DNA from 3 places in the Kineosporia sp. NBRC 101731 genome. Region 1 is predicted to be linked to each of the others. Evidence: riboswitches for the same ligand, from Rfam matches in the RefSeq annotation. Region 1 holds a riboswitch; each other region holds the start of a gene.
What was found. Region 1 has a riboswitch for S-adenosylmethionine ahead of QSK05_RS32685 (bifunctional o-acetylhomoserine/o-acetylserine sulfhydrylase). Riboswitches for the same ligand answer to the same signal wherever they lie in the genome.
Positions count from the first base shown of each region.

Region 1 (7,751 bases):
GGACGAGGCGATGTACGCGGCCAAGCGCGCGGGCGGCAATGCCGCGGTGGTCGGATAGGCCGTTCACAGCAGTGAGGACGCGTGTCCGCCCGGTTCGGTTGTCAGGCCCGGGGCACGCGTTCTCCCCGTCGGTGATCGGTGTTCCACCCTTTGGGCCGATGTAGCGGCCCGGGCTCCCGGACGAACTCCTTGGTATGGACACGGCCCGTCGGGAGCCGTCGGCGGGCGCTCCGGGCGCCTCCGGCGCGCCACGCCTATCGACCCTCCTGGTGGCCGCCCTCACCGTCGGTCTGGTGCTGATGTTCGGCATCTCCCTGGTCTTCGCCTCCGACTCCACCGGACGCTGGATGCGCGGTGGTGGAGAGGGCATGCACCCGGCCCTGCCGCAGGACCTGGCCAGCGCCCCGCTGGCCGCCCCGGCCCCGGCGCCCTCCGGCACCGGTGGCTACGAGCTGCTGGAGTACCAGGACGACGGATCCGCCGTCCCGGTGCGCTGGGACCCGTGCCGGCCGGTGCACTACGTGGTGCGCGGCGAGGGTGCCCCGCCCGGCGGGCAGAAGGCGATCGACCGGGCCGTCGCCGAGGCCGGACGGATCACCGGGCTGCGGTTCACCTACGACGGCCCGACCGACGAGGCGCCGACGGTGAACCGGCCGGCCCAGGACCGCGGGCGCTACGGGGACCGCTGGTCGCCGGTGCTGGTGGCCTGGACCGACCCGACCGAGTACCCACACATGAAGGGCTACGCCGGGCTCGGCGGCCCGGACACCGTGTCGGGGGCCGGGCCGGGCACCCGGCGCTACGTCAGCGGAGTGGTCTACCTCAATCGTGAGCACCTGTCCGAGGTGGCCACCTGGGCCGACGGGCAGGCCCGCATCGATGCCGTGGTGCTGCATGAGTTCGGGCACGTGATCGGCCTGGACCACGTGGACGACCCGGCTGAGCTGATGTACCGCACCCCGACCGCGCAGCCGCACACCGCCGGGTTCGAGGTCGGTGACCGGCGCGGGCTGGCGCAGCTCTCCGGCGGCCCGTGCTTCCGCGATTTCTGAACGATGCTCCGGTCCTGCTGTCCACAGCAGGCACGACCCCGGGGTTGTCCACAGGGGTGGTCGGGACCGTCCGGTGGGCCGGGGCTCCCGGGCAGGGTCGTGGCATGTCCTCCTCCGACCTCACCGTGAACGAAGCCGGGCCCGCCGACCTGATCGCGGCTGTCTGGTACACCCTCGGCTTCCGGCCGCTCAACAGCCTCGTCCTGGTGGCCCTGCAGGGCCCGCGGGGGCGGGTCGGCTCGATGCTGCGCATCGACATGGCCCCGGTCTGGTTCGGTGGTGATCAGGCAGCCGGGGTGACCGCTGTGCTCGACGCCGCGATCGAGGCCCTGACCGGGCCGGCGTCGGCCGCTTTCGGCGGTGCGCCGGGAGAACCGGAGAAGGACGCGCAGGACGGCCTGCCGGTCCGGGTGGTCGCCCTGATCGCGGTGCCGGACGCGCTCGCGGTGCCGCCCCCGATGGTGGTCCGGGCCCTGCCGCAGCGGATCGCGCGGGCCGGGTTGTGGCTGTACGACCTCATCGGGGTCACGCCCACCGCTTTCCGGTCGATGCTCTGCCCGGACGGGTCGTGCTGCCCACCGGGCGGGCGGCCGTTGAGCGAGGTGGAGGCCAGCCGGGTGGCGATGGCCCACGTGCTGCGCGGAGACCGGCTGGCCACGAGCGAGGCCGACGTGATCGGTGACGTGGGGCAGGCCGTGCCGGTCGGGGAAGGGGGCGAGCCGGAGGTGCCGGGCGAGCACGGTGAGCGGGCCCGCCGGATCTGGTGGCGTACCTGGAACGCCCTGCTGGGAGAAGCGAAGGGCTGGAACACCGATCAGCTGGCACTGGGGCCGCTGCACGACTCGTTCCTGCGCGACGCGATCTTCGTCCGGCTGGCGGCGGCACCGGGCCCGACCCGGCAGCGGTTCCTGAACCAGTTGCTGGCGGGGCAGTCTCCGCCCGACCTGTCCGGCTACTGGGAGGAATTGTTCAGCGAACTGCCCGACCGGGTGCTGCTGGCCCGGGGCGAGCAGATTCTCGCAGTGCTGGCCCGGCGGGGCACAGCCTCCGAGCGCGCACCCCTGCTGGCGGTTCTGGCCCTGCTGGCCTGGTACCGGGGCAACGGGGTGCGGACCCGGCTGCTGATGGAACGGCTGCGTGAGGAGGGCCCGGAACTGCCCGAGCCCCTGCCCCGTCTGGCCGGGCTGGTCGAGATGCTCTGTACCGCAGGCATTGCCCCGCCGTGGGTGGAGGCTCCGGTGCGGGCTGACGCGGAATGATGTGTCCCGCACGACATCCCCTGAACGGTCCAGATCCTGAGACGGTCTGGGCCAACCCCGGTCCGCTCAATTACTGTGCAGTCCTAGGTCATGAGTACCAGCGACAAGCCCCGGCTTGCTGGTCGGCAACCCTCGTTCCGCGGTGGGGTGCCCCGGGTGATGACCAGGCCGTCGCAGTTGCGACAGCAAGCGCGGTCGACACCAGTCGACCCGTCTCATTGCCGGCGGACCTCCGGGTCCGCCCGGGCACGGGTCGATGGCCTGTGCCCCTGAGCCTGGAGGAGTACCCATGAGCGCCGACTGGTCGTTCGAAACTCGTCAGATTCATGCGGGGCAGAGCCCCGACCCCGCGACCGGTGCGCGGGCGCTGCCGATCTACCAGACCACGTCGTACGTGTTCGAGAACACCGAGCAGGCCGCGAACCGGTTCGGGCTCAAGGAGTTCGGGAACATCTACACCCGGCTCAACAACCCCACCACCGACGTGGTGGAGCAGCGCCTGGCCAACCTGGAGGGCGGTGTCGGGGCCCTGCTGGTGGCGTCCGGGCAGTCCGCCGAGACCCTCGCGCTGCTGAACGTGGCCGAGGCCGGTGACCACATCGTGTCCAGCCCGAGCCTCTACGGCGGCACCTACAACCTGTTCCACTACACGTTCCCGAAGCTCGGCATCCAGGTCAGCTTCGTCGAGAACCCCGACGACCTCGCCTCCTGGCGCGCCGCGGTGCGCCCGAACACGAAGGCCTTCTTCGGCGAGACCATCTCCAACCCCAAGCAGGACATCCTCGACATCGAGGGTGTGGCCGGGGTGGCGCACGAGGTGGGTGTGCCGTTGATCGTCGACAACACGGTGGCCACGCCGTACCTGATCCGCCCGTTGGAGTGGGGTGCCGACGTGGTCGTGCACTCGGCCACGAAGTACATCGGCGGGCACGGGGGCGCGATCGCCGGCGTGATCGTCGACAGCGGCAACTTCGACTACACGGCCCAGCCGGAGCGTTTCCCGGGCTTCAACCAGCCCGACCCCAGCTACCACGGGCTGGTCTACGGGCGTGACCTCGGCGTCGGCAGCCCGCTCGGGGCGAACCTGTCCTACATCCTCAAGGCCCGGGTGCAGCTGCTGCGTGACCTCGGCCCGGCCGCCTCGCCGTTCAACGCCTGGGTGATCGCCCAGGGCCTGGAGACGCTCAGCCTGCGGATCGAGCGGCACGTGGAGAACGCCCAGGCGGTCGCTACCTGGCTCCAGGGGCGTGACGAGGTGGCGTCGGTCGCCTACGCCGGTCTGCCCAGCAGCCCTTGGTACGAGCTGGCCCAGAAGTACGCGCCGAAGGGTGCCGGGGCTGTCGTGGCCTTCGAGATCAACGGTGGGGTCGAGGCCGGGCGCCGCTTCGTCGACGCTCTCGAACTGCACAGCCTGGTCGCCAACATCGGAGACGTACGCAGCCTGGTCATCCACCCGGCCAGCACCACCCACAGCCAGCTCTCCGAGGAGGAGCAGCTGGCCACCGGCGTCACGCCGGGGCTGGTGCGTCTGGCCGTGGGCCTGGAGAACATCACCGACATTCTCGCCGACCTGGAGGCCGGATTCCGGGCGGTTAAGGTCGGCTGAATGAGTACGCAGGAGGATTCCGTGCCCGCCGTGCCGCCGGCATCCGGGGCCTGGCGGGCCGGAGATTCCCGCGGGGGCCGCAGGTTCACCCGGATCGGGAGTGTGACGCTCGAACGCGGCGGCCGTCTCGACGACGTCGAGATGGCCTACGAGACCTGGGGCACGCTCTCGCCCTCGGGTGACAACGCCGTGCTGGTCCTGCATGCCCTCACCGGCGACAGCCACGTCACGGGAGACGCCGGTCCCGGCCACCCCACCCCGGGCTGGTGGAACGGTCTGATCGGTCCCGGGCGAGAGCTCGACACCGACCGCTGGTTCGTGGTGGCCCCCAACGTGCTCGGGGGCTGCCAGGGCAGCACCGGCCCCTCCAGTGCCGACCCGCACAGCGCCGACGGCAGCCCGTACGGCAGCCGGTTCCCCTACATCACCGTGCGCGACCAGGTCTCCGCCGAGGTGATGCTGTCCGACCTGCTCGGCATCGATCGCTGGGCCCTCGTGGTCGGCGGCTCGATGGGCGGCATGCGCGCCCTGGAGTGGGCGATCATGGAGCCGGAGCGGGTGGAACGGCTGTTCGTCCTGGCTTCCACCGCCGCCGCGACCGGTGACCAGATCGCCTGGTGCTCGGCGCAGATGATGGCGATCCGGTGTGACGCGAACTTCCACGGCGGCGACTACTACGGTGCCGGGCCCGGCGAGGGCCCGCACAACGGTCTCGGGGTGGCCCGCCGGATCGCGCACACCACCTACCGGTCGGAGGCGGAGATCAACCTGCGCTTCGGCCGTCTGCCCCAGCCGGGGGAGAATCCGCTCGGCGGTGGTGGGCGCTTCGCGGTCGAGTCCTACCTCGACCACCACGCGGACAAGCTCACCCATCGGTTCGACGCCAACTCGTACCTGGTGCTCACCCAGACGATGAACTCGCACGACGTCGGTCGCGGCCGGGGCGGGGTGGCCGCCGGGCTGGGGCGGGTCACCGCCCGCACCGCCGTCGCCGCCATCTCCAGCGACCGGCTCTACACCCCGGGGCAGAACGCCGAGATCGCCGCCGGCATCCCGGACTGCGCCCCGCTGCGCGTCATCGACTCGCCGTACGGGCACGACGGCTTCCTGGTCGAGGTCGAGCGGGTGGGGGAGATCCTCGTCGAGCTGCTGGGCGAACCGGCGCAGCAGGCCCTCGCCACCCACTGAGCCCAGGCGGGGTCCACCGGCCGAGACATCCGGCAGACCGGGGAAGATCCGTGCGCTCTGGGCGCACGGATCTTCCCCGGATCGGCTGACCGGATCGGCTGACCGGATCGGCTGACCGGATCGGCTGACCGGATCGGCTGACCGGATCGGCTGACCGGATCGGCTGACCGGCTGACGGTCGGTGGACGGGGCGCCCGACGGGTCAGCGGGGCCGGTCCGTCACGAGCGCCGGCCGGGCGCGGATCTCCTGGAGCAGCGTCGGCCAGGTGCGGGCGAAGGCGGTGTGCAGGGTGCGGGACGCCACGTCGTCCAGGTCGACCCATTCCAGGGCGTCGCTCTCCGGGGTCACATCGGCGACGGTCAACGACGGGTCGGCGAGCCCGATCACGTAGGTGTACGACCAGTCGCCGTGGTCCGTGCCGACGAACTCGCCGGAGACGGTCACCAGGGCGGGGTCGATCTCCGCCTCTTCGGCGGCCTCACGCAGGGCGGCCTCGGACACCGTCTCGTGACTGTCGCGGGCACCCCCGACCAGACCCCAGGTGCCGCCCTCGTGCGTCCATTCGGCCCGCAACTGCAACAGGATCTGCGGCCCCTGCGCACCGGGGCGCACCAGCGCCAGACCGGCTGCTCCGTACACGCCCCAGTGCTGATGGCCGCACCCGCAGGTCACCCATCCATTGCCATCGCCGCCGGCCATGGGGATCACCGTACGTTGCCGGTGTCGTCCGGGTGCCCGGTGGGGTAACGTCCCGGGCAGGAGGTTTCCTATGCCAGTACTGGTCGGATTTGTGCCCACGACCGAGGGCCGGGCCGCGCTGCGGCGCGCCGTCGAGGAGTGCCGCGTGCGCGGAACCCGGTTGATCGTGGTGAGTTCCGAGCAACCGTCGGTGGATCCCTTCGGCAATCGCCGTCCGGCCCCGGTCGCCCCGGAGGCCGAGGTCCGCCGGGTCTGCGCCGAACTGGGGCTCGACGGGGGCGAACTCGAGATCCGCTGGATCCGTGACGCCTACGAGCCGGCCGACGACATTCTCTCCGTGGCCGAGGAGACGGGTGCCCAGCTGATCGTCATCGGCCTGCGCCGCCGTACCGGGGTGGGCAAGCGCATCCTCGGGGGCAGCGCCCAGCGCATCCTGCTCGACTCCTCCTGCCCGGTCCTGGCGGTGAAGGTCGACCAGCGTTCCCCGCTAGACGACTCCGGTCACGACGGTGAGGTCTTCACTCTCTCCATGAGCAGTGTCGACGAGCACCAGGGCATCCGGTGACCCTGCGGATCCGTCTGGCTCAGCAGGAAGCAGCCGACGACCTGCTCGGTCGTGACCCGTTCGCACTGCTCACCGGCATGCTGCTCGACCAGCAGGTGCCGATGGAGAAGGCCTTCGCCGGCCCGCGGTTGATCGCCGACCGCCTCGGCACCGACGGTCTCGACCCGGAGCTCGTGGCCGCGACCGACCCGGAGCGCTTCACCGAGATCATGACCGGGCCGCCCGCGGTGCACCGCTACCCGAAGTCGATGGGCGCCCGGGTGCAGGACCTGGCCCGGGCCGTGGTCGAGGGGTACGGGGGCGACGCCTCGGCCGTCTGGCGCGATGTGACCACCGGCACCGAGCTGTACAAGCGGCTGAACGCCCTGCCGGGTTACGGACCGCAGAAGGCGAAGATCTTCGTCGCGCTGCTGGGCAAGCAGGCGGCGGTACGACCGGAGGGGTGGCGCAAGGCGGCCGGGGACTACGGCCTGGAGGGCTTCCGCTCGGTGGCCGACGTCACCGACGACGACTCTCTGCTGAAGGTCAGGGACCACAAGAAGTCGGTCAAAGCGGCTGCAAAAGCTGCCCAAGGGTGACCGTCCGGTGAACCTGGAGTAGTCACAGAGACTTCATACGGTCGGCACCCTTCACTATTCAGGTGGTCAGACGGCCAGCAGGCCTTACCCTGGATGTTGCGGCGGGTTTAGCCATCCTGCCCGTAGGTATGCAACAATGAACAGTTGACTGGGCTTGACGCACAACATCACCGACGCTAACCGGGCATCATCGGGGCCCTTCCTGCGTTGAGTACTTGGGTCGCCCACTCACTCATCAGACGTATTTTCAAGCCGTAGTTAACAGCGCAGCGTGGCTCAGTCGAGCCCGCATACGCCCACGACGAAAGGTAGTCCGTGTCGTCGGTTCCGTCCCCCCGGCCTCTCCCGCCCGAGTTCGGTCACCCCGCACTCCAAGAGCTGCTCCGCCTCGGCGCCACGCGGGGCTCGGTCGACGCCGCCGCCGTGCGGGTCGCCTGCGAGGAGGCGGCCGTCCCGATGGCGCGTATGCGCCCCGTCCTCCGCGCGCTCGACGACGCGGGGGTCGTGATCGAGGTCCCGCAGGAGGCCAAGAGCTCGCGGCGTGCCGTCGCGGCCACGGCCTCGCGGGTCACCGCGGCCACCGCCAAGACCCCGGCCCGGGTACAGCCCGCCGTGGTCAAGACCACCACCACCACGACCGCCACCGTGGGTGCCGCCGAGGGTGGGGCCGACGCGGCCGCTCCCGCGGTGAAGCCCGCCAAGCCGGCGAAGAAGGCCGCCGCCAAGAAGGCGACGGCCAAGAAGACCGCGGCCAAGCCGAAAGACGGCGCCGACGGCGACGAGGAGATCGAAGACGTCGAGCT
Region 1 is NZ_BSTC01000019.1:28,610-36,360, reverse strand. It holds gene QSK05_RS32700 (GGDEF domain-containing protein) at 1-58, shown strand, start outside; gene QSK05_RS32695 (matrixin family metalloprotease) at 195-1,052, shown strand; gene QSK05_RS32690 (DUF4192 family protein) at 1,157-2,311, shown strand; SAM riboswitch class IV at 2,398-2,509, shown strand; gene QSK05_RS32685 (bifunctional o-acetylhomoserine/o-acetylserine sulfhydrylase) at 2,601-3,917, shown strand; gene metX (homoserine O-acetyltransferase MetX) at 3,918-5,105, shown strand; gene QSK05_RS32675 (NUDIX domain-containing protein) at 5,308-5,805, opposite strand; gene QSK05_RS32670 (universal stress protein) at 5,876-6,370, shown strand; gene QSK05_RS32665 (HhH-GPD-type base excision DNA repair protein) at 6,367-6,948, shown strand; gene QSK05_RS32660 (RNA polymerase sigma factor) at 7,264-7,751, shown strand, end outside.

Region 2 (7,751 bases), on a different contig from region 1:
AGACCCCCGGCCGCGCTGGTGGGACAAGCCGTGGTCTGCGGCATCGCCGTTGCCGCGGCCCGGTTCGTCCCGGTGCCCCTGCTGGACGACGCGATCCGGTTGCGGGCCACCCAGGTCGCCATCGTGCGCACGCTTCGGGCGAGCGACCGGGAGTACCCCTCCAAGCAGGTCGCCCCGCTGTACGAGGGGGCCGAGGGGGGCGTGTTCGCCGAGGCGATGAAGTATCTGCGCTCGGTGCCGCGCCGCGTGATTCTCTTCCCGGTGCGCAAATATGTCGCGATCTTCGGTGCGGTGCGCGGGGTTCCGACCGACGTGATGAAGGTGGTGCTGCTGTCGCGGGTCGTTCACCGCAGCCTGGTGCAGGGCCGGCTGAGCGACGGCACCGACCGCAAGGTGCTCGAGGCGCAGGCCAAGGAGCTGCGCCACGCGTTCGACGAGGCACTGAAGGGCATGGACCTGCGTCTGCTGTCCGCCGCCATCGGCGACGGGCTCTCACAGGGTCGCAAGCTCACGCCCGCCGCGGTGAAGTTCGCCCGTCAGACCTTCGGCACGTCGGCCGACGAGCCGGTGCGTGACGCTGAACTGAAGCCCGACGGTGAGGTCGGCGAGAGCGCCGAGCGGGTCGAGGAGGCCCTGAATCGTCCCGAGATCCAGGTCATTCTCGAGCGTTTCGACGAAGAATTCGAGAAGGCCCTCCAGCACGACTGAAGACGAGGTGAGCACCTGGGGTGCCCACCTCGTCCTCAATGCTGGGTCACTGGTGAATACCGCACTCGGACTTGGCCCGGCCCGCCCAGCGGCCGGCGCGGGCGTCTTCGCCGGGAGCCACGGCGCGGGTGCACGTGGAGCAGCCGATCGATCGGTAGCCCATCTGCAGCAGGGGGTTACTGAGTACCTCGGGGTGCGCGTCCTGGTAGTTCTCCACGTCTTCGTCGGTCCACGACGCGATCGGCGCCAGCTTGAGCAGGTCGCGCTTGGCGTCCCACTGCACGACCGGCGTGTTCGCCCGCTCCGGCGACTCGGCCCGGCGAAGACCCGTGGCCCAGGCCCGGTATCCGCGCAGTGCGTTGTTCAGCGGTGCCACCTTGCGCAGGGCGCAGCAGGCGTCCGGGTCGGTCTGCCAGAGCTTTCCGCGCTTGGCCTCGTGCTCCTCGACCGACTCCTTGGGCCGGATGCTGAGCATGCGCAGCGGGTAGGAGTGCTGCACGGCCTGCGCGGTGCCGATCGTCTCGGCGAAGTGGTAGCCGGTGTCGACGAAGAGCATGTCGGTGCCGGGCACGGCCCGTGAGGTCAGGTGCGCCAGGGCGGTGTCGCCCATCGACGCGGTGATCACCAGGCCCTTGCCGAAAGCCCTCCCGGCCCAGCCCAGAACGGTGAGCGGGTCGGCGCCCTCGAGCGCCCGGGAGGCCTCCGCCGCGAAACCCGGCGCGTCTTCCTCCAGTGCGGCCGCGACGTCCTCGGGCCGGCTGATCAACGATCCGATCATGGCTGTCACTCTCCAGTGCGGGGGCCGGGGGAGGTACCCGCGTGAGTGGAATGCGTATCAGGGATGGAAGGTTCGAGCTGCTCCGGACGGTGCAGTCCGTGAAAACTCAGGCTGAAGACACGAAGGCAGCTACGACAGTGCCAGCCTCCGCGGGTCAGGCCCTCGACCGAGCCGCCGGCCACCGGTCGCAGGTCTTCCTCGCCGCAGAACGGGCAGCAGTACGGAACGGCTCTCGCGGTCTCGCTCATGCCGGCCTCATGAAAGATCGGCTTCCTCGGCCCGGACGACCCAGGAGGCGAAGGTCTCGTCGTCCTTGCGCTGGGCCAGCCAGCGACGCACCATCCGCTCGACGTAGTCGGGCAGGTCGGTGGCCGTCGACTTCAGGCCCCGCACCTTGCGGCCGAACCCGGCGTGCACGCCGAGCCCGCCACCGAGGTGGATCTGGAAACCGTCGACCGTCTCGCCCTGCGGATCCTGCGGGTTGGGGAGCTGCACACCCTTCAGGCCGATGTCGGCGATCTGGGCGCGGGCGCAGGAGTTCGGGCAGCCGTTCATGTTGATCGACAGGCTGGGCCCGTCGAGCGTGAACAGCTCCGGCACGTCGGCCAGCCGGTTCTCCAACTCCGCGACCAGAGTGGTGGCCGTGCTCTTGGTGGCCGTGATCGCCAGCTTGCAGAACTCGATGCCGGTGCAGGCCATCGTGCCCCGACGGAATGCGGAAGCCCTTGCGGTGAGACCAATTTGGTCGAGCGCGTCGAGCAGATCGGGCACCTTGGAAGCCACCACGTCAAGGATCACGATCTTCTGCTGCGGGGTGAACCGCACCCGGTCGCTGCCCGCCGCCTCGACCGCGTCGGCCAGCTTGGCCAGCACGTCACCGCTGACCCGGCCCACGATCGGCGCGACCCCGACGTAGAACTTGCCGTTCTTCTGCCGGTGCACGCCGACGTGGTCGTGCCGGCCCTCGGGGAGTTCCGGCGCCGGGCCGTCGATCAGCTTGCGGTGCAGGTACTCGTCTTCCAGCACCCGACGGAAGACCTCGGGGCCCCAGTCGGCCATCAGGAACTTCAACCGGGCCCGGTTGCGCAGGCGGCGGTAGCCGTAGTCACGGAAGATCTTGATCACGCCGTGCCACACGTCGGGCACCTCGTCCAGCGGGATCCAGGCGCCCAGGCGCTTGGCCAGCATCGGGTTCGTCGAGAGGCCACCACCGACCCACAGATCGAAACCCGGCCCGTGCTCGGGGTGGTTCACCCCGACGAAGGCGATGTCGTGGATCTCGTGGGCGACATCCTGGTTCGGGTTGCCACTGATCGCGGTCTTGAACTTCCGCGGCAGGTTCTGGAGATCCTCGTTACCCACGTACATCTCGCGGATCTTGAGCATCGCCGGCGTGCCGTCGATGATCTCGTCGGCAGCCACTCCGGCGACCGGCGAGCCCAGGATCACGCGCGGGGTGTCTCCGCAGGCGTCGATGGTGATGAGCCCGGCATCCTCGAGCGTGGCCCAGATCCGCGGCATGTCCTCGATCCGGATCCAGTGGAACTGGATGTTCTGCCGGTCGGTGACATCCGCCGTGTCCCGGGCGAACTCGGTGGAGATGCCGGCCAGCGTGCGCAGCTGGTGCAGATCGACCGCACCGCCGTCGGTGCGCACGCGCAGCATGAAGTACTCGTCGTCCAGCTCGTGCGGCTCCAGGGAGGCAGTGCGGCCGCCGTGGATGCCGGGCCGCCGCTGGGTGTACAGGCCCCACCAGCGCATCCGGCCCCGCAGGTCGTCACCGGGGATGCTGTCGAAACCGCCCTTGGCGTAGGCCTCGACCCGCTCGCGGACGGCCAGGCCGCCTTCCTTCGCCTTCCACGCCTCGTTCGGCGTGAGCGGCGTGGTCTCGCCCAGGGCCCACTGGCCCTCCGAGCGCTTCGGCCTGGGCGGGAAGGCGATACCGGCGCCGGACGGTTCGGTGTCGGTGCTCACGTGCGGTTCCTCCGAGTAATGACAGGTGGCTTTCAATAGCTGTGGTGTCCCAGGACCGCAGCCGTCACCCGGCCGGCGCCGCCATGGGCGCGAACATTCCGGGAAGGTGACGGATCAGTAGTCGATGGCGACGAGCGCGGGTGCTGATCGGCGGATCCGGTGGATCTGATGGATCACCGACAGGTCGCGCTCGCGGTCCTGAGCAGGTCGACGTAGGTGCGCTTCGTCAGGTTCTGCCTCGTTGCACCGTTGACTCGCATGTTTCTCCTCCATCGGTCCTGGCGGTAGCACCGGGCCCTGCACCCTCTGGGGTGGGGTGGTTGCTGCGGCTTCGTCGAGCCAGGTCTCTCAGCCGCTCTGGATGGTTTTCTTGACCGTACGTTCACATAACGCGATCGTCAATGAGCAAGTCCAGGATTTGGGACGACCCAAGCATCCCTTTGGTCTGACGGCCGCGTTCACGGGGTGCCCGCGCTCAGGAAGAACCAGCAGCCTGCGGGCCTGATTCCCTGATCGGCGCCGATCACGGTGAGGGCCCACCGGGTTACGCAGTGGTGTCGCTCACATGTGGGACAGGTGTGTGACCTGGGGGCCCGGCTCATACTCGGCTCATGCTCGGCGGAGACCCGAGTTCGGCCGGACTGATCCAGGACCGATCCAGGACCGATCAGGACTGATCAAGGAGCGCGCGATGGGGCGTCTGCAGAGCACCGAGGGCCTGACCGACGACCAGAAGGAGATCCTGAAGGCGGTTCGGGTCTTCGTGGACGAGCAGATCCTCCCCGTCGCCACCGAGCTGGAGCACCGCGACGAGTACCCGGCGAAGATCGTCGAGGGGATGAAGGAGATGGGGATCTTCGGTCTGATGATCCCCGAGGAGTACGGCGGCCTGGGGGAGTCGCTGCTCACCTACGCCCTGGTCGTGGAGGAGATCTCCCGCGGCTGGATGAGCGTCTCCGGCATCGTCAACACCCACTTCATCGTGGCCTGGATGCTGGTGCAGCACGGCACGCCGGAGCAGAAGCAGCGCTACCTGCCGCGGATGGCGACGGGGGACCTGCGGGGGGCCTTCTCGATGTCCGAACCGCACTGCGGGTCGGACGTCGCGGCGATCCGGACGCGAGCCGTGGTCCAGGAGGGTGGCGGCTGGGTGATCACCGGGCAGAAGATGTGGCTCACCAACGGAGGCTCCTCGAGCCTCGTCGCCGTGCTCACCAAGACCGACACCGGCGCGTCCTCCGTCTACCGGAACATGACGACCTTTCTGGTCGAGAAGGAGCCCGGTTTCGGCGAGGTGGCGCCCGGTCTCACGGTGCCGGGCAAGATCGAGAAGATGGGGTACAAGGGCGTCGACACCACCGAGCTGGTCTTCGACGAGTACAGGATCGAGGACGCGTGTGTGCTCGGTGGGGAGCCCGGGCGCGGCTTCTACCAGATGATGGACGGTGTCGAGGTGGGCCGGGTCAACGTCGCTGCGCGAGCCTGTGGCGTGGCCCTGCGCGCGTTCCAGATCGGGATCGAGTACGCCCAGATGCGCGAGACTTTCGGCAAGAAGATCGCCGAGCACCAGGCCGTTCAGTTCCGGCTGGCGGAGATGGCCGTGAAGGTCGAGGCCGCGCACCAGATGATGGTGATGGCGGCCCGGGTGAAGGACTCCGGGGCCCGTAACGACCTGGAGGCCGGGATGGCCAAGTACCTGGCCAGTGAGTACTGCTCACAGGTGGTGGAGGACTCGTTCCGGATCCACGGCGGCTACGGCTACTCGAAGGAGTACGAGATCGAGCGGCTGTACCGCGAGGCCCCGATGCTCCTGATCGGCGAGGGGACGGCCGATATCCAGCGCATGATCATCGGCCGCCGCCTGCTGGAGGAGTACGGCGTCAAATCCTCGTGATCATGTGCGGATTCGGCTGTCGGGACAGCGTCGTCTCGACCTGCGGCGGCCGATCCACCGACCTACCGTGAGCGCATGGCTACTGCGACTTCTTCCACGAACAGCAAGGAACAGCTCTCGACCACCCAGGTCAGCCCGAACACGCCGGACGCCTTCGAGGGCACGCCGACGTTCACGGTGCCCGGGCTGACGCTCGACGAGGGTTCCGCGACCGCCGCCGTGCTGCAGAAGATCCTGAACACGTACAACGATCTGCACCTCACGCTCAAGCACGTGCACTGGAACGTGGTCGGCCCGAACTTCATCTCGGTGCACCAGATGATCGACCCGCAGGTCGAGGCCGTGCGGGGTTACGCCGACGACGTCGCCGAGCGGATCGCCACGCTGGGCAGCTCGCCCCAGGGCACTCCGGGTGCGCTCGTCGAGCAGCGTGACTGGGACGACTACTCGATCGGCCGCGCCGGTGCGATCGAGCACCTGGCCGCCCTCGACGCCGTGTACGTCGGGGTGATCACCAGCATCCGTCAGGCTGCTGAGGACACCGAGGAGCTCGACGACGTCACCAACGACCTGCTGATCGGTCACCTGCACGAGATCGAGCAGTTCCACTGGTTCGTGCGGGCGCACCTGGAGAACGCCGGCGGCCAGCTGAGCACCCAGGGCGTGAAGACCGAGAAGGGTGCCGCGAAGGCCGCCACCTCCTGAAGTTCAGCTCTCGGCGATGGCGGAAACTCCCGCGGTGACCCCGTACGTTCAACGCTGAGAGCTACGTGAACAGATCCCGGCAGTCCCTCGGCGCGGATGCGCCGGGGGCCCGGGATCAGGGAGAATGATCGTATGTCGAACCTCAGCCCGCTCCGGGCCCAGTCCCAGCCGGGCCTGCCCACACCGCCGCGTGGCGACACCATCGCGCAGTACGCCACCTACGCCGAGGCCCAGCGTGCGGTCGACTACCTCTCCGACAACCACTTTCCCGTGCAGGCCGTGACCATCGTCGGAGTCGACCTGCAGATGGTCGAACGGGTCACCGGTCGTCTGACCTACTCCCGCGTGGCCGTGGCCGGGCTGCTCTCGGGTGCCTGGTTCGGTCTCTTCGTGGGTTTGCTGATCTCGCTCTTCGGTACCGCCGAGAGCTTCAGCATTTTCGCGGCCATGCTGATCGGCGCGGCGTTCGGTGGGCTGTTCGGGCTCATCTCCTACGCCTTCACCGGTGGGCGGCGCGACTTCACCAGCACCAGCCAGATCGTCGCCGGCGAGTACCGGGTGCTCTGTCTCACCGAGCAGGCCGGCCCCGCCCGTCAGCTGCTGAACAAGCTGGCCGAAGAGGGTGGCCCGCGTAGCCAGCCCGCGCGCCCTGTCACCCAGACAGCCCCGGCCCCCCAGCCTTACCCGCAGTCCTACCCGCAGCAGCCGCCGTATCCCCAGCAGCCGCCGCAGGGCCAGCCGTGGGGTCAGCCCTGGGGCCAGCCGCCCGTGAGCTCGCCGCCGCCGGGTCAGCCCGGTCAGTACGGCCAGCCCGGTCAGTACGGCCAGCCCGGTCAGTACGGCCAGCCGGGGCAGTACGGTCAGCCGGCTCCGCAGGACCAGCCTCCGCCGCCGGTCAGCGGTCCGACCTACAGCGAGATGATCGACCGCAAGAAGGCCGAGGAGCGCGAGGCAGCCGAGCGTGAAGAAGCCGAGAAGTACCGCCGCCAGCAGGCTGAGCGGGAAGCGGCCGAGCGGCGAGCAGCCGAGCCACGGGCGACCCAGGAGCAGCCGCAGGCTACCCAGCCGCAGCCGGTCCAGCCCGACCCGGAGCAGTAGGCAGTAGTTCCGCGTAGGGGGGCGTCTCCGATCCAGGAGGCGCCCCCCTACGGCGTTTTGGCCCCACCCCCCCTTTCCGTGATCATGCAAAATCTCCCCGGTGTTCTAGAACTCTGACCGCGTGTGTTCTAGAACTCTGGGGAGGTTTTGCATGATCACGAACAAGTATTTTTTGGGGAAGGTCGGCCTGGTCACGGCGGGGTGGGGGTGTTGCTGACGGAGGGGAAAAGGGTTCGGTAGGAAGGGGCTTTCACGCCTTGGGTCGACGTCGCGTCGATGCTCGTCGCGGCCAGGACGGCGTCCATGACGGCCAGCATCACCGCGTCGGCGGCGGCCGCCTGGATCGCGACCACGGCCGGGAGGTCCACCTCGATCTCACCGGAGGCCAGGACGAAGACCGTGTCGCCGTCGAGCAGGGTGTGGGCGGGGGTCAGGGAGCGGGCCAGGCCGTCGTGGGCCGCGGTGGCGGTGCGGCGGGACCGGGCCGGGTCGAGTGCGGCATTGGTGGCCACGACGGCGAGGGTGGTGTTGGCGGCGGGGGCTGCGGTCGTGACGTCCTGCACGTACGAGGCGTACTCGGCCGGATCGGGGGCC
Region 2 is NZ_BSTC01000002.1:449,182-456,932, reverse strand. It holds gene QSK05_RS09215 (hypothetical protein) at 1-708, shown strand, start outside; gene QSK05_RS09210 (phosphoadenylyl-sulfate reductase) at 755-1,486, opposite strand; gene QSK05_RS09205 (nitrite/sulfite reductase) at 1,742-3,460, opposite strand; SAM riboswitch class I at 3,727-3,828, opposite strand; gene QSK05_RS09200 (acyl-CoA dehydrogenase family protein) at 4,152-5,354, shown strand; gene QSK05_RS09195 (Dps family protein) at 5,430-6,059, shown strand; gene QSK05_RS09190 (general stress protein) at 6,192-7,157, shown strand; gene QSK05_RS09185 (P1 family peptidase) at 7,349-7,751, opposite strand, start outside.
Region 2: another riboswitch for S-adenosylmethionine. It lies ahead of QSK05_RS09205 (nitrite/sulfite reductase); the one in region 1 lies ahead of QSK05_RS32685 (bifunctional o-acetylhomoserine/o-acetylserine sulfhydrylase).

Region 3 (7,751 bases), on a different contig from region 1:
AGTGCGGGGTCCCAACCGATCGCGTTATCAATACCTGGAACGTGGACGAACTGCTGACATGGACCGGGGCGTGACCGATACGTGGCTGCAGAAGAACATGGTTCGAGAATTTTGCGGTCACTGTCGGCCCACCCGCCGGCGAGGTGGCAGCGACGTAGTGGAGTGGCGATAGAGGACGAAGGAACAGCGGACGAGGTGAACGCGGAGAAGAACTCCGGGATCGCAGGTGAACCGCTACGGGGGCTGGGACGGGTCTCATGCTTCAGGACCAACAGGTCATCGGGTCTTGAGGGGCCACGCGGCGCGAACCGGACCGCATCATCACACGGAGGAACAGATGAGACCGCTGGGCCAGAGCAGACCCGACAGCACGAAGCGTGTGCTGCAGGAGCCGATGACTAGCCGTCTGCCCTTCCAGCTGAGCGCACCGTTCCAGCTGAGCACACCGTCAGCCGAGCGCGCTGTCCAAGCCGAGCGCGCTGTCCAAGCAGAACATGCCAGCAAAGCATAGAGACCCCGCCGGGAGTGACCCGCGCTGCGTCCCTGACACGCAGCCCGCATCCGCTCCCGACGGGGCATGAGAAAGCCTCTACCATCACCGGCTCCTTCGGCAACGAAGTTGGCAACAAAGCAGCAGAAGTTGTCAACTCGTGACGTGGAGATAGCGGTCACGCGAAGGCGGGGGCAGATTCGCCATAACAGAAAGGCCGCACATCACTACCCTGTGAAGTGGTCTCCTGGTTCCAGCAACTCCCTTACGCGCCGAGTGACGGGTCCGCAGCAGGTACTCGCGGGACCAGCGCCATGGGCAATCCGTGCTTGGGCCTTAGAGTCACCAGTGCCTCGACGACCGGCCGGGGAGCTCCGGCCGGACGACGCACGGCCCGGTCACGAAGCAGAGTGGCCAGCAGAAGCACCGCTTCGACCAGGGCGAAGTCGCGGCCGATACAAAGACGCGGTCCCGCCCCGAAGGGAAGATAGGCAGGATTACGGTCGCCGTGGCCCGAGCCGGAACGGGAACCGGAACCGGAGCCCGAGCCAGAGCCAGAGCCGGAATGGGAGCCCGAGCTGGAGCCGGAGCCGGCAGAACCAGAAACAGCATCGCTGTCGGACAGAAATCGTCCCGGATCGAATCGCTCGGGATCTGACCAGTTCTTGGCGCTGCGGTGCAGAAGCCAGGGACTGACGATGACGAGGGTTCCTTCGGGCACGTCGACGCCGTCGATGGTGTCGGCGCCGGCCGAACGCCGCGTGATCACCCAGGCCGGAGGGTAGAGGCGGAGCGCTTCGTCGACCACGGCGCGGGTGTAGGTGAGGTGGGGGATGTCTTTCCAGGCGGGAGGACGTCCGTTGAGCACCTGGTCGAGTTCGGCGTACAGACGTTCCTGGACCTCGGGGGCGTCGGCCAGCAGGTGCAGGATCCAGACCAGGCTGGACGCGACCGTCTCGTGGCCGGCGATGACCAGGGTGACCAGCTCGTCACGGATCTCCTGGTCGGTCATCCAGGGCCGGGAATCTGCGGCAGCTGGGTCGTCGGACCCGACGCCTGCCGCCCGGAGAAGCACGGCCAGCAGGTCGGTGTCTTCCGCCCGTACTCCCTGGGCCCGGCGGCGGTCGACGATACCGGCGGTGACCTGGTCGAGAGTTGCTACGGCAGAACGCATACGGCGGGCAGACAAGGTGGGGAGACGCGAGAGGGGGCCTGCGGCAAGAGGATTGGTCGCGCGGGCAATGACCTGGCGCAGAGCACGGTCCACGGCCCCGACCAGGTCGGAGCCGGCGTCGGACAGGTCGTCGGCGAAGAGCGTTCTTCCGACGACGGTGAGCATGGCCCGCATGATGGCCGCTTCGGCGTCGATCGGGGCGTAAGGGGCGGACTGATCCCAGTCATCGCGGAGTTGTTCACCGGCGACGACGGTGGAGACCGCCACCTGGTCCAGGCCACCGTGATGAAAGGCGGGCTGCATGATGCGACGGTGACGACGCCAGACCTCCCCGTCCGAGGTCAGGAGGCCGGAGCCGGTGACCAGGGAGAGCGCACCGTACTGGATGGTGGCCTTGGCGTAGTTGCGATGGTTGCGCTGCAGCACGTGCCTGGCCCCGGCCGGGGTGTTGACCAATAGCACCGGGGTCTTCGGCATCGGGAAAGCCACCAGGTCACCGTGCCGCTCGACCACCCGCTCCAACCAGGCCAGCGGGTTACGCATGATCGCGGGAACGCCGCGGATCATGTCGAGCGGTAGCGGTCCGTCAGCATCGAGCGAGGTGTAGCGCGCGTTGCGGCGAGGCGCGGCGGGCCGTGTTCCTGCGCCCCCGGAAGGCTCTGGCGAGAGCGAGCTCAGAGGTACAGCCCCGTCCGGTCGTCCTCCACACGGGGAGCCGCGACAGCGTGAATGTCACGCTCCCGCAGGAGGATGTACTGCTCGCCGTGCAGCTCGACCTCGGACAGGTCTTCGGGGTCGTAGAGCACCCGGTCACCGATCTGGACCTGCCGTACGTGCTGTCCGATGGCCACGACGGCCGACCAGGCCAGACGGCGGCCGACGGAAGCCGTGGCCGGGATGACGATGCCGGCGCTCGAGCGGCGTTCACCGGCCTCCTTGTCGATGGAGACAAGGAGGCGGTCGTTCAGCATGCGGATGGGCAGCTTGGTCGGGGAGCCCGGGGGAACTTCGGTGGAGAAGGAGCTCACCTCAGCCTCGGCCACGAATGAAGATCAGAGCACCGGCGACCACGACGAACGCACCGGCCACCGCCGCGACGCGCTCGCTGCGCAGCTCGCCCTCGGGGGTGTGGGTGACGGTCTGGAACCGGTCGGAGAGCGCAGCGGCACTTCGGCGCGCGATCTCCTTGGGCTGGGCCCGGGTGGTCAGCTCGTCGATCGTGGCGGCGAGGTGATCACGCCGCGCCTGGATCTGCAGCTCCAGCTCGGTGGGCGAACCGCTCGGCGCCTTGTCGGAGGAACCGGAACCGGCCGGCTTCTTCCCCCCGGACTTCTTGTCGCTCATGACAGCCTCTCGTCAGACCTTCAGGGCCTTGCGCAGCGAGGCGACGTGCCCCGTAGCCTTCACGTTGTACTTGGCCAGCTCGACCTTGCCCTCGGCGTCGATCACGATGGTGGACCGGATGACGCCGACAACGGTCTTGCCGTACAAACTCTTCTCGCCCCACGCGCCGTACGACTCAAGCACCTCGTGCCCGGGATCGGACAGGAGGGGAAACGTGATGGCGTCCCGCTCGACGAACTTGGCCAGTTTGGCAGGTTTGTCCGGCGAGATGCCGACCACGGCGAAGCCCTCGGCCTGCAGCGCGTCGAGGCTGTCGCGGAAGTCGCACGCCTGCTTGGTGCACCCCGGGGTCATCGCGGCCGGGTAGAAGTAGACGATGACGCGCCGACCGGCCAGGTCGGACAGCGAGACGGTCGACTCGTCGGCGGCGGTCAGGGTGAACGATGGTGCGGTGTCGCCGACCTCGAGCTTGGCCACGAAGAACTCCTCAATGCTGGTCAGCGGGTGTCACCCAGCCTACCGGGAGCCCGTACGAATACGGCGTCGCCCCGAAGGTCCGGCAACCTCTAGGCTGTCCTCAGCGCGCGAGTGGTGTAATTGGCAGCCACGCAGGATTTAGGTTCCTGTGCCTTCGGGCGTGGGGGTTCGAGTCCCCCCTCGCGCACTTCAGTGGTGTGCGCCGGCTGCTGCGGGATGTCAGCCAGCAGTACGTCGGCGGACCACCGGCAGACCGGCAGACGCGAGACCGGTACCCGGGTCAGGGCCACGGTCGCGTCGTCGATCGTCCAGGCGGCGGCGCTGCCGGCCTTCCCTTCGGGCACCCGGAACAGGCTTGTTCGAGGGAAGCGGACGGTAGCCCCATGAGTCGCCAGGAGCTTCAGATCGATCGGTGAGGTGTGACCGGCCACCACCGTGATCCGCTCGACAGTCTTCCACGCCGATCGATCATCAGCGCGTCGCCGTCGTGCGTGTAGGTCGGCGAAGAGGTCCGAGACCATCGCCGCGCCGACGGCGCTCCCGGACCGGTCGAAAGCCGACAGCCCGGGCGAGAACTGCTCGCCATACTGATGCTTCAGCTGCTCGGGGAGCGACATCGGTGGCCTCCTCGGACCCGGTCACGGTGGAGTTCGTTCGAAGGGCCGACGAAAGGCGCCGCTGAATGGTTGTTCTCGTAGCCGAGGAGCTTTCGCGGCTGCGCGACCGCATCGGACGTCCGTCGCTCGACCGCGCCCTGCGGATCCCGCAGGATCTCCGAGACCTCAGCTACGGGGTGCTCTTCCACGTACCGAAGCCCATGATGGCGCACTGCTTGACGGCCGGACCGGGCACTCACGCCGCCAGGAACATCCGCTCCAGCGCCCCTGGACCAGGTCGTCGGCCCGGTAGGCATCTCGGCACACGGCCATCTACTCGAACGGGAGCCCCCCGTGGATCTCCCTCACCTCTCTCCTTCAGGCCGTCACACTTGCCCTGGGCCCGCGTCTCGCAGGGCGAGACCGCGGCATCCACCTCTTGAGCGTCGTGAATTCGTCGCTTACTGTGGACGCAGGTCATGAGTACCAGCGCATAGCCCCGGCTTGCTGGTCGGCAACCCTCCTCCGCGGTGGGGTGCTCCGGGTGAAGACCTGGCGGCAACCAGATGGTTCGCCGCAAGCGCGGACCCGTTTTGCACCCGGGTCCCAGACCCGAGGAGCACTGCCATGTCCGCATCGTCGTCCTTCCGCAACACCCGGTACCGCCAGGCGAACCTGGGTGTCGCCACGCCGGCCGGTGGGATCTCCACCTTCACGCCGCCCGAGTCCGCCCGGGCCAGCGAGCCCACGACCACGGAGAGCACCCTGCAGATCACCGGTCCCAGCACGAGTACGACGACCCCGCCGACCGCAGCTCGTCTCCCGATCGGCCCGCTGCTGCCGGTGGTGGGCGGCAACCTGGCCGCTCCCCTGGCCGGCAACGGCACCGGGGGCCGCACGGCGCGGGCGGTCAACCTCGACTACGCCGCGAGCGCCCCTGCGCTGCAGGCCGTGGCCGACCACGTGGCCGAGGTGCTGCCGTACTACGCGAGCGTGCACCGCGGCGCCGGGTACGCCTCGCAGGTGAGCACGGCGCTGTACGAGAGCGCTCGGCAGACGATCGGTGCCTTCGTGGGGGCCCGCCCGGGTGACCTGACCGTTTTCACCCGCAACACCACCGACGCCCTGAACCTGCTGGCCGGTGCGGTGCCGCAGGACGGTCCGGGGGCCGGCGAGGTGGTGGTGCTGGACGTCGAGCACCACGCCAACCTGCTGCCCTGGACCGCCCGCCGTCATCGCCTGATCCCGACCGCGAGCACGGTGGCCGAGACCGTCGCCACGCTGGAGGCCACGCTGGCCGAACGCCCGGCCGCGCTGGTCGCGGTGACCGGGTGTAGCAACGTGACCGGAGAGATCCTGCCGATCGGCGAGATCGCCCGTATCGCCCACGCGCACGGCGCCCGTGTCGTGGTGGACGGCGCCCAGCTGGTGCCCCACCGCCGGGTCGACATCGCCGCGCTGGACGTGGACTACATCGCCTTCTCCGGTCACAAGATCTACGCGCCGTTCGGTTCCGGCGTGCTCATCGGCCGTTCCGACTGGCTCGACGCCGCGCAGCCGCACCTGGCCGGCGGAGGGGCCGTGCGCTCGGTCGACGCGCAGGGCCAGGCCGTGTGGACCACGGGGGTCGCCCGGCACGAGGGTGGTACCCCGAACGTGCTCGGCGCCGCTGCCCTGGCCGCGGCCTGCCGGGCGATCGCCGATCTGCCCGAGGGCGCGGTCGAGGAGCACGAGGCGGCTCTGTCCGCGCGGCTTCTCGACGGTCTGCAGGCGATCCCGGGTGTGCGGGTGCTCCGCGCCTGGTCGGACAGCACCGACCGGGTCGGTGTGGTCGGCTTCACCGTCGAGGGTCACGAGGCCGCGCGGGTGGCCGTCTACCTGTCGGCCGAGCACGGCGTCGGGGTGCGGGACGGCAAGTTCTGCGCCCACCCGCTGCTGAACCGTCTCGGTGTCACCGGTGGTGCGTTGCGCGCCAGCCTGGGCCTGGGTTCCCGGAGCGACGACGTGGAGCGTCTGCTGCACGCCGTGCGCACCCTGGTCACCGAGGGGGAGAAGCTGCAGTACGAACAGATCGACGGAGCCTGGACGCCGGTGAACGACGACCGTCCGGCCCCGAGCTGGTCGACGTGGGGCGCTACCAACCCGGTCGACGGTACCTCGGAGTGCGGTTTCTGAGGTGAAGAAGAGGGGTCACCGGACGGTCACGCTGACGGTGTGCCAGCCGGTGGCCCCGTCCGGCGCGGGCGGGGCCTCATCGCCCGTCTGAACGGTGCCGTCGCCGTCCGTGGCCCGGACCTGGACCTGGTGTGACCCCTTCGGGGCGTCGTCCCAGGCGAAGTACCACTGGCGCCAGGTGTCGACGCTGTCCTCGGCCCCGAGGGTGGCCTTCTGCCAGACCCCACCGTCCACCCGGACCTCGACGCCGGTGATCCCGCGGTGCTCGGCCCAGGCGATCCCGGCCAGGGTGACCGTTCCGGCGTCCACCTTCTCGCCGTTGACGGGTACGTCGATGCGGGACCCGGTCTTCACCGGGCCCCGCTCCGACCAGCCCCGCGGCGTCCAGTAGCCCTCGGCCCGGTCGAAGCGGGTGACCTCGAGGTCGACCACCCACTTGGTCGCGGAGACGTAGCCGTACAGCCCGGGCACGATCATGCGGACCGGGAAACCGTGTTCCAGCGGCAGCGGCTCGCCGTTCATGCCGATGGCCAGGATCGCGTCCCGGCCGTCGGTCAGGGTCTCGACCGGGGTCGACGCGGTCCAGCCGTCGGAGCTCGTGGAGAGCACCATGTCGGCGTCCTTGCTCACACCGGCCCGCTCGAGCAGAGGCTGGATCGGCAGGCCGATCCAGCGGGCGGTGCCGGTCAGGTCGCCACCGACCTCGTTGGACACACACATCAGGGTGAGATCCCGCTCGACCAGATCCCCGGCGATCAGTTCGGCCCAGGTCAGCGTGACCTCCTGCTCGACCAGGCCGTGGATGCGCAGTGACCAGTCCTCGGCCTTCAGCAACGGCACGCTCAGAGCCGTGTCGATGCGGTAGAAGTCGTCGTTCGGGGTGAGGAACGGTTCCATCCCCTTGACCCCGACCTCGACGCCGCTGCGGAGAGCCGGTGCCGGATCGGCGGGCACGGGCAGCTCGAGCGCGTCGCGGGAGGCCGTCGCACCCCGCAGCCGGGCACCCAGCCAGTTGCCGAGGGTGCCGGTCGCGATGCCCACGGCGAGCACCGAACCCAGACCGATCACGGTGCGGCGCCCGGCGATCAACGAGGCCGCGGTGCCGGGCTCGGCCCGGCCCCACTCCCGGATCACGCCGACGAGGCGCTGCAGCACGAACATGCCCGCCGCCGCCCCGATCAGGCTGGGCAGGGCTGCGAGCGCCGTGGACTCCGGCCGGGTGGCGGCTGCGAGCGCCGCGACGGCGCCGAGGGCGAGCACGAGCCAGGTGCCGGCCCGGCCGCGGAGGGCGAGGAGGCCGGCCAGGGCGCTGAGAAGGCCCGCGACCAGGTAGGCCACCGTCAGCAGGGCCACCTTGTCGTGGGTGCCGAACGTGCTGACCGCGAAGTTCTTCAGCCAGGGCGGCACGTTGGCCACCACGACGTCGCCGAGGGCCACGATCGGGGCGGAGGAGGGCGAGACCAGGCCGGCGATCACCTGGGCCAGGCCGAGCGCG
Region 3 is NZ_BSTC01000002.1:198,466-206,216, forward strand. It holds gene QSK05_RS08085 (PHP domain-containing protein) at 1-74, shown strand, start outside; gene QSK05_RS08090 (cytochrome P450) at 756-2,231, opposite strand; gene QSK05_RS08095 (GroES family chaperonin) at 2,339-2,635, opposite strand; gene QSK05_RS08100 (DUF3618 domain-containing protein) at 2,694-3,008, opposite strand; gene bcp (thioredoxin-dependent thiol peroxidase) at 3,021-3,485, opposite strand; tRNA gene QSK05_RS08110 (tRNA-Leu) at 3,591-3,672, shown strand; SAM riboswitch class IV at 4,557-4,670, shown strand; gene QSK05_RS08115 (aminotransferase class V-fold PLP-dependent enzyme) at 4,709-6,256, shown strand; gene QSK05_RS08120 (molybdopterin-dependent oxidoreductase) at 6,272-7,751, opposite strand, start outside.
Region 3: another riboswitch for S-adenosylmethionine. It lies ahead of QSK05_RS08115 (aminotransferase class V-fold PLP-dependent enzyme); the one in region 1 lies ahead of QSK05_RS32685 (bifunctional o-acetylhomoserine/o-acetylserine sulfhydrylase).